DNA from 4 places in the Streptomyces sp. NPDC001219 genome. Region 3 is predicted to be linked to each of the others. Evidence: riboswitches for the same ligand, from Rfam matches in the RefSeq annotation. Region 3 holds a riboswitch; each other region holds the start of a gene.
What was found. A riboswitch is a leader RNA that binds a small molecule or an ion and turns the genes downstream of it on or off. The one in region 3 is predicted to bind cobalamin.

Region 1: it holds a riboswitch for cobalamin, as region 3 does, so the genes downstream of both, metE (5-methyltetrahydropteroyltriglutamate--homocysteine S-methyltransferase) here and thiI (tRNA uracil 4-sulfurtransferase ThiI) in region 3, are expected to answer to the same signal.
Region 2: it holds a riboswitch for cobalamin, as region 3 does, so the genes downstream of both, ACWC9R_RS21675 (prenyltransferase/squalene oxidase repeat-containing protein) here and thiI (tRNA uracil 4-sulfurtransferase ThiI) in region 3, are expected to answer to the same signal.
Region 4: it holds a riboswitch for cobalamin, as region 3 does, so the genes downstream of both, ACWC9R_RS28045 (cobalamin biosynthesis protein) here and thiI (tRNA uracil 4-sulfurtransferase ThiI) in region 3, are expected to answer to the same signal.

Annotation. Positions count from the first base shown of each region.
Region 1 is NZ_JBSFJF010000006.1:96,505-98,696, reverse strand. Features, by position in the region: partial or broken gene ACWC9R_RS05685 (malate synthase A) at 1-270, shown strand, start outside; cobalamin riboswitch at 493-714, shown strand; gene metE (5-methyltetrahydropteroyltriglutamate--homocysteine S-methyltransferase) at 878-2,192, shown strand, end outside.
Region 2 is NZ_JBSFJF010000033.1:75,636-77,827, reverse strand. Features, by position in the region: gene ACWC9R_RS21675 (prenyltransferase/squalene oxidase repeat-containing protein) at 1-1,133, opposite strand, end outside; cobalamin riboswitch at 1,369-1,490, opposite strand; gene ACWC9R_RS21670 (MBL fold metallo-hydrolase) at 1,598-2,192, opposite strand, start outside.
Region 3 is NZ_JBSFJF010000019.1:129,059-131,250, reverse strand. Features, by position in the region: cobalamin riboswitch at 652-870, shown strand; gene thiI (tRNA uracil 4-sulfurtransferase ThiI) at 1,042-2,192, shown strand, end outside.
Region 4 is NZ_JBSFJF010000054.1:42,966-45,157, forward strand. Features, by position in the region: gene ACWC9R_RS28035 (inorganic phosphate transporter) at 1-257, shown strand, start outside; gene ACWC9R_RS28040 (hypothetical protein) at 280-516, shown strand; cobalamin riboswitch at 786-935, shown strand; gene ACWC9R_RS28045 (cobalamin biosynthesis protein) at 1,089-2,108, shown strand; gene ACWC9R_RS28050 (cobyric acid synthase) at 2,191-2,192, shown strand, end outside.

The sequences.
Region 1 (2,192 bases), on a different contig from region 3:
CTGGAGGGGCTGCAGGAGGACGCGGCGGCCGCCGAGATCGCGCGGGCGCAGATCTGGCAGTGGCTGCGGCACGGCGCGGTCGACCGGGACACGGTGCTCGGGTTCCTGGACGACGAACTCGCCGCGCTGGGCGCCGCGTACCCGTGGGCGCGGCTCGACGAGGTCCGTGCGCTGTTCGAACGGGTCGCCCTGGCCAGGGAGTTGCCGGCCTCCTTCACCCCGGAGGCCTACGCCCGGCACCTGGTGCGCCGCGCGGAGGTCACGGCATGAGCGCGGGCCGTACGGCCGGGCGCGGGTGCCACCCCTACGACCAGGGCTGAGGGGCCCTGGGTCGCCGCCGGGCTGAGGGGCCCGGCGGTTGCGGGGTACGGGCGCGGAACGGAGAGCGAGGCCGTTCCGCGCCCTGCCACGTCCGTGCCGCCCCTCACTCTCCGGTGTCTCATGTCACATTCCGGTATGTGGGCAGAGGTGTCCGATACGGGGGCCGCGTTCTACGCTGGCCGGGCAACAGGTTCGCCCCGTCCGCCAGACGGGCCGCGTCGTAAGAGGGAACCCGGTGGGAATCCGGGACTGCCCCGCAGCGGTGAGTGGGAACGAACGCCGTCATACGCACTGGATCACGCGTCCGGGAAGCGACGGCCAGTAGGTGCCCGCCGGAGGTCTCCGGCAGGCGCGCCCGCGAGTCCGAAGACCTGCCCGTTGCCCGTGTGCGCCCCCGCGTGCACGGACATCCCGGTGACCTCGAGGGCGGGTCGGCGTCATACCAGGCGGTCCCGTGCGTGCCAGACGCACCGTGCTTCCGCTGGGTGTCCGTCACCCCTTCGCGTACCTCGTTCCGTCCCCGGGACCATGACACGTATTCGCGAAGGAGAATTCCGTGACAGCGAAGCCCGCAGCCGCGGCAGCACGGGCCACCGTGTACGGCTACCCCCGCCAGGGACAGCACCGCGAACTGAAGAAGGCCATCGAGGGCTACTGGAAGGGCACGGTCGGCGCCGACGCCCTCCGGGAGACCGCCCGCACCCTCCGTCGTTCCCACTGGCAGCAGCTGGCCGGCGCCGGCCTCCACGAAGTGCCCACCGGTGACTTCTCGTACTACGACCATGTGCTGGACACCAGCGTCATGGTCGGTGCCGTCCCGGACCGCCACCGCGCCGCCGTCGCGGCCGACGCCCTCGACGGCTACTTCGCGATGGCGCGCGGCACGCAGGACGTGGCGCCGCTGGAGATGACCAAGTGGTTCGACACCAACTACCACTACCTGGTGCCCGAGCTGGGGCCGGACACCGTCTTCACCGCCGACTCCGGCAAGCAGGTCGCCGAGCTCAGGGAGGCCCTCACCCTCGGTCTCGCCGCCCGGCCGGTGCTCGTCGGGCCGGTCACCTACCTCCTGTTGTCGAAGCCCGCCCCCGGCGTGGCCGCCGACTTCGAGCCGCTGACGCTCCTGGACCGGCTGCTGCCGGTCTACGCGGAGGTCCTCGCCGACCTGCGCGCCGCCGGAGCCGAGTGGGTGCAGCTCGACGAGCCCGCCCTCGTCCAGGACCGCACCCCGGCCGAACTCAACGCCGCCGCGCGCGCCTACCGCGAGCTGGGCGGCCTCACCGACCGGCCGCAGCTCCTGGTCGCCTCGTACTTCGACCGGCTCGGCGACGCACTGCCCGTCCTGGCCAAGGCCCCGGTGGAGGGTCTGGCGCTCGACTTCACCGACGCGGCCGCGGCCAACCTCGACGCGCTGGCGGCGGTCGGCGGGCTGCCCGGCAAGCGCCTGGTGGCGGGCGTGGTCAACGGCCGCAATATCTGGATCAACGACCTGGAGAAGTCGCTGGCCACCCTCGGCACCCTGCTCGGCCTGGCCGAACGGGTCGACGTGGCCGCGTCCTGCTCACTGCTGCACGTGCCGCTGGACGCCGCCGTCGAGCGCGACATCGACCCGCAGATCGTGCGCTGGCTGGCCTTCGCCAAGCAGAAGACCGCGGAGCTGGTGACCCTGGCCCGGGGTCTGACGCGGGGCACCGACACCATCGCCGCCGAACTCGCCGCGAACCGCGCCGACCTGGCCTCCCGGGCCAACTCCGCCCTCACCCACGACCCGGCCGTCCGGGCGCGGGCCGCCGCCGTCACCGACGCCGACGGCCGCCGTGCGCAGCCGTACGCCGAGCGCGCCACGGCCCAGCGTGCGCACCTCGGCCTGC
Region 2 (2,192 bases), on a different contig from region 3:
GTGCCGCCGAAGGACCGCGGGTCGGTACCGGTGGCATGCGCGGCCAGCACCAGCTGCGCGTACGCGGCGGGCCCGCTCTGCTTCGCCCAGTCCGCCGCGTTCTTCTCCAGCCACTTCAGCGGCTTCGCGGCGGCGGCACCATGGCCACCGGCGGCCAGTGCCACCACGGCGTCGGCGGTGTTGCCGACGTCGGGCTGCTTCTCGGCGCCCGGCATCGCGGACAGCAGATGCTGCCCGTTCTTGTCGAGCTGCGCGACGAGATAGGCGGCGCCGCCCTCAGCGGCCTGCCCCAGGTCGCCCTTGCCCGCCTTGTCCGTCTTCTCGCCCCCGCCGTCCTTGCAGTCCAGCGGCTTGACCGGGCGGTCCGCACGGTCGTCGGCGGGCGCGACGACGAAGCCCTTGCCGAGCGCTCCGGTCGCGGCGGCCGCGGTGGCGTCGGCGTTCGGGGCGGCGCCCTTGAGCTGGAAGGTGAACGCGCCGCGCTCGCCCTCCTTCGCGTCGCAGCCCAGCTGGAAGGTGAGCAGCCCGTCGTCAGGGGTCTTGGCACCCTTCTTCGACGTCACGGACCCCGGCTTCTCGCCCGCCGCCGCGAGCGCGCCGATGACCACGGACGTGGAGTTGGCGTCGCTGGCCGAGCCGGGCACCGAGCTCCAGCCGCCGTCGTCGTTCTGCACCGACTTCAGCCAGCCCACGGCCTTCCGCACGGTGTCGCTCTGCCCGCCGAGCGCGGCCAGCGCCTGCACCGCGGCGGCCGTCTGGTTGGTGTCCCGCAGGGTCTTGGCGTCACAGGCCTTGCCGGGGTCGGCACGGAAGGCGCTGAACGAGCCGTCGGCGCACTGCTGCCCGACCAGCCAGCGCACGGCGGACCCCGCGGGCCGCAGCCCCACCGTGTCCTGCGCCAGCAGCGCCAGCGACTGCCGCCAGACCCCGTCGTACTGCGGGTCCTTGCTGCCGTGCAGGCCGTCCGGCAGCTTCTTCGGGGAAGTGGACGGGGCGGCGTCGGCGTACGCGGCGGGGGCAGCGGCCGCGCCCAGCACCACCGCGGCGGCCAGCGCCGTGGCGGTGCGGCGCGCCAGGAGGGCGACGGGGTGCGTCAGGGGGGCCTGGTGAGCCATGGAAGCCATGGAAGCCATGGGGGCCATCGGGTCGGTGCCTCTCGGGTCGGGTCGCGGCGGTCTACGCAGCCACGCTCGGCCGGCCGCCCGCGCACCGACCCCCTGGGGATCACGGGCGCGGTGGCACCGGGCTCAGCTCCGTATACCTCGACGGTGCCGCGCACCGGGCCGTCCCAGTGGCGGACGTTTCCGGTGGCGGGAGCCTTGGTCGTGCCCCCTCGGGTGCTCCGGCTCGTACGGCCGTCCCTGCCGGTCCAGCCGGCGCGGTACGGACGGGCCGTCCTCACGGTTGCGGGTCAGCGCCGGATTTCCACCGGCTTCCCCCGATCGGGTACGGATGAAGTTGTCCCGCACACCTTAACCGGCACCCGCCGGGCACTCGCTCGCACGTACGAGCCACGTCTGAGGGCGCGAGCCGGGGGCGGCCGCCCCCGAACGCCAACCCGAAGGCCCCACCGAACGCCGGGCCGATCCGCCCGCCCTCACACCGCCCGGTACCGCACCGGTTCGCTCCCCGGCACCGGCTCCGCGTGCCCCAGCTTCACCAGCCGGCGCAGATGGGCCTCGGCCTCCGAGACGGCGATGTTGCGGGACCCGTAAGGGATCTGCTCCCAGGGCCGGTTCCACTCCATGGCCACGGCGAGTTCCCAGACGGTGCGCGGTTCCCGGAGCAGGGCCCGCAGCCGGTCCAGCCGCTCCTGGTGGTGGGCGATCAGCGCGCGCACCCGGCCACCGGCGTCGGTGAAGGCGTGCTGGTGGGCGGGCAGCACCTCGGCGGGGCCGAGCCGGCCGACGCGTTCGAGGGAGTCGAGGTAGTCGCCGAGCGGGTCGGCGCCCTCCGCCCCGTGCGGGCCGGGCGGAACCCCTTCGCTGTCCGGGGCCTCGTACAGGCCGATGTGCGGCGTGATGCCGGGCAGCAGGTGGTCGCCGGAGAACAGCCGGCCGAAGCCGGGGGCCCGTGCCGAGGGGTGTGCCTCCTCCAGGTGGAGGCACACATGGCCGGGGGTGTGGCCGGGCGTCCAGATGGCGCGCACCCGGCGGCCCGGCAGGTCGAGCAGTTCGCCGGGGTCGATACCG
Region 3 (2,192 bases):
CCGGTAGAGGACGGAGGCAGGAGAGCGGCCGAGTCTCTCGGCGAGCTGCTGCTGGTCCAACCCCTCGCGTACGCCGTCGACGAGCGTGGCGTCCTCTGCCTCACTCCAGCCACGGCCATGACGTGATTCCGGCGTCCCGTCCAACACACTCTCCCCTCCTCGCTCCTACACTGCGCGAAAGCAGTATGCCCACCGGATCTGACGCCGACTCTGGTGAACGTCGCGTGCAGGGGCCGCTCTCCAGGCTCGCCCCGAGGGGTGCCTGTGCACCGGTCTACATGCTCGATGCGGCGGTGGGACGTCTGCGCGCCTGGACGGCCGGTCCTTGCACCACTGTGGAGGCCGAGCTTCTTTCACTCTCCACCACAGAAATGGTGGTTGAGGAAAACTGCTGGAGATGCACCTTAAGCAGCCCAGCGCCCACATCGAGCAGCGGAAGTTAAAGGCTCCGCGATACCGGACATTCTGCGTGCTGAAAAACCGCACGTGCGGTAAGGCGCGTATTCGATGCCGTAACGCCCACAACGTACAGACCCTGAACCTACGGGTCAGCGGCCCTCTTCCTCAGAATACCCAATAGCCTCTTGAACCGGCCGTCCCGGCCCAAAGTGGACAGCCAAGGTCTGGTTCACTGAATGCCCGCCACCTTGTCTACCCTGGACCGGCAGCTGGTTCGCCCCGCCCGCCAGGCGGGGTGTCGCAAGAGGGAACCCGGTGGGAATCCGGGACTGCCTCGCAGCGGTGAGTGGGAACGATCGCCGTCATGAAGCACTGGGCCCGCGTGTGACCTGGGAAGCGACGGTCAGTAGGTGTCCCGTCCTCCGGGGTGTGCTCACGAGTCCGAAGACCTGCCACTGCTCGTGCGGGGTGCGATCACCACGCACGGTTCCACGCGTCCCGGTAGCGGGACCGCTGAGCGAGTGGTGTGTTCCACCCAGCCCTGCGCAGAGCGGGGACGGGCGGGCCCCCGCCCCGTTCGCGGCCCGGCGCCGGCCCTCACGACGACTCGCGAAGGAGAGTTTCGTGCCCGGCGAACCGAGCATGCCCGCCATCCCCTCCCCCAGAGCACCCCGCCCGAGCGGGCCCTGTGTCCTGCTCAAGCATGGTGAGGTCTTCCTCAAGGGCCGCAACCGGCATGTGTTCACCGAGCGGCTGCACGACAACCTCCGTGGCGCCCTGCGCGGTATCGGCGGTTCCACATGGATCAAGTCCGGCCAGAACGTGACCGTACTCGGCGGCGAGGTTCCCTTGGAGGACCTCGTGGAGCGCGCCCGCCGGGTGATCGGGTTCAACTCGGTGGAGCCTGCCCTGCGCGTTCCGAGCACCGTGTCGGACATCACCGAGACGGCTGTGGAGGCGCTGGCCGCCGCTCGTACGGAACGGCCGGGAATCAGCTTCGCCGTGCGGGTCAAGCGGCGGAACAAGAACTTCGAGATGACCTCCTCGCAGTTCGAGCGCTTTCTCGGGGCCCGCGTCCGGGAAGCCCTGGGCCCCCTGCCGGTGAACCTCTCCAACCCGGACGTACTGATCTCGGTCGAGATCGACCACAAGGAGAGCTACGTCTCCTGGAGCCGTCACCAGGGACCGAGCGGACTGCCCGTGGGCTCCAGCGGACGCGCCCTGGTACTGCTCTCCGGCGGTTACGACTCGCCCGTGGCGGCCTACCGGGCGATGCGCCGCGGACTGCACTGCGACTTCGTCCACTTCACCGGCGCTCCGTACACGAACGCCGCTTCGGTCTACAAGGCGTACGCCCTCGCCCGTGAACTCAACCGCTACCAGCCCGGTGGGCGGCTGCATGTCATCGCGCTCGGCCACGCACAGAAGCAGCTGGCCATCGCGGGGGCCGGCAGGCTCCAGGTCGTCGCCCAGCGACGGCTGATGGTCCGCGCCGCTTCCGCGCTGGCGGGCCGGACCCGGGCGGAGGCTCTGGTGACCGGTGACAGCCTGGGGCAGGTGGCCAGCCAGACCCTGGCGAACATGGCGGCCGTCGACGAGGCGGCAACCCTGCCGGTGCTGCGACCGCTGGTCGGCTGGGAGAAGCAGGAGATCATCGACGAGGCCCGGTCCATCGGCACCGCGGAGATCTCCGTGCTGCCGGACGAGGACTGCTGCAAGCTCCTCGCACCGCCCCGGGTCACCCTCCGCGCCGGGCTGACCGGCCTGCATTCGGTGGAGAAGCGCCTCGATCT
Region 4 (2,192 bases), on a different contig from region 3:
TGGCGGTCCTCGGACTCGGCATCTGCGGCGCGATCTGGGCCGCCTCCCGGCGCAAGCCGGTCGACCACACCAACGTCAACGAAGGCCCGGCAGCGGAGCCGGCGGGCGTGGTCACCGCCGCGCTGCGCACCGTCTCGCCGCCCCCGGCCGGCCAGCAGGCCCCGGGAGCCGACGCCCCGGAGACCGCCGACGCACCGGCGGCCGAGGCCCCCACCACCACCGCCCCGCGCGCCAAGGCCGCGACGGTCACCCGCTAGCTGTCATCACGTAAGGAACTCCATGAGCATCGACTGGGCAGCTCTCGGCCAGGTCTTCGGCGTCACCCTCGGTGTGACGGTCGGGATCGTGGGCCTGTTCACCGTCGGCATCGCCGGTACGTCCCGCAAGACCGGCCACGAGGGTGCGGCGGCCGCGGTCGCCGTACCGGGCACCGGCGCACGGGCCGGCGCGATGGCCGCCTTCGCGCTCTGCGCGGTCGCGGTGGCCTATGGCATCTATCTGATCGTCGCCGGCTGACCCGGCCGGACACGACGGACCGGACGAGGCGTCCGGCCGACCGCGGCCTCAGCCGTCGTCCGCCGGGCGCCTCGTCCGTGGGCCGCCCCGGCAGCCGCGCGCCGGACGGTGACGCGGGATCAGGGGGCGTGCGGGCGGCCGCCGGTGACGTCTCCGCCGCGCTGTGGTGTGCGCCACAGCGCCTGCCACAGGGCAGCGTCGCAGGTCAAGGGTGAGTTGACGGGCATTCGCGGTGCGTGGTGGACTGCCGGAGCCATTCGGCGACAGCTGAGGAAGTCCGGTGTGAATCCGGCGCGGTCCCGCCACTGTCACCGGGGAGCGTTCCTCCGACGAGGGCCACGGTCCGCCGCGCACACGTGCATCGACGTACGCGGGACTGGAAGGCCGGAGGACACGCCGATCCGGGAGCCAGGAGACTCTTGTCGCCGTCACGTCGAGCCAGGGCGCGGACCCTGAGTGAGGACATACCGCCATGCCCGGCTGCCCGTCGAGATCCCCTCTGCCCACTGCCGCAGGGTTCCTCCGAGGCCGGGCGGGACATCACGGACACGCCCTGGCAACGGCCTGATCCGGTGCGCGGCGAACACGCGGGATACGCGTGCGGCGCGGCCCTCGGCTTTCTCACCGACCTGATCGCGGCAGATCCGCGGCGTGGCCATCCGGTGGCCGCGTTCGGCCGGACCGCTGGCGCCGTCGAGCGCCGGCTGTGGCGCGACCACCGCGGCTACGGGGCGGCGCACGCCGTGCTGTGCGCGGGCGGTGCCGCGGCCGCCGCCGCGCTGGTGCGGCGCGCCGTGCGGGGCTCGGCTTCCGCTTCTGTGCTGTCGCTCCGTGGTGGCGCCGGGATCGCGCTGACCGCGGCGACGGTCTGGGCCGTGCTGGGCGGCACCTCGCTGGGCCGGGAGGCGCGGGCCGTCGGCGGGGCGCTGACCGCGGGTGACCTGGACGTGGCGCGGGAGCGGCTGCCGCATCTGTGCGGGCGCGACCCGCAGGCGCTGGACGGGCCGCAGATGGCCCGTGCGGTGGTGGAGTCGGTCGCCGAGAACACCTCCGACGCGGTGGTGGGCGCCCTGGTGTGGGGCGCGCTGGGCGGGGTGCCCGGCCTGGTGGCGTTCCGCGCGGTGAACACCCTGGACGCGATGGTGGGCCACAAGTCGGCGCGCTACCGCCGCTTCGGCTGGGCCGCGGCCCGGCTCGACGATCTCGCCGGCTGGCCCGGCTCCCGGCTGACCGCCACGCTGACCGTGCTCGCCGGCCCCGACCGGCGCGGTGCGCTGCGGGCCTGGCGGGCGGACGGCGCTGCGCACCCGAGCCCCAACGCGGGCCCGGTGGAGGCGTCGTTCGCGGGCGCGCTGGGCGTACGGCTGGGCGGCACGCTGGCGTACGGCGGGCGGGTGGAGCACCGTCCGGTGCTCAACGGCGCGGCGCCGCCGGTGGCGGTGGAGGACATCGGGCGGGCGGTGCGGCTCTCCCGGCGGGTGAGCGCGCTGGCGCTGGTGACGACGGTGGCGGCCCGACTGGCGGGCGGCGCCGCGCGGGCGGCGGTGGCTCGGGGAGCCGGAGGGCTCGGGCGTGAGGCGGGTCCGGTATGAGGCCGTCCGTTTTTTCCCCGCCGCCCACCCCCCTTCGGGGGGTGGGCGGGTGTAGTGACCCGAAGCTCAGGAGGAGGACCCGGT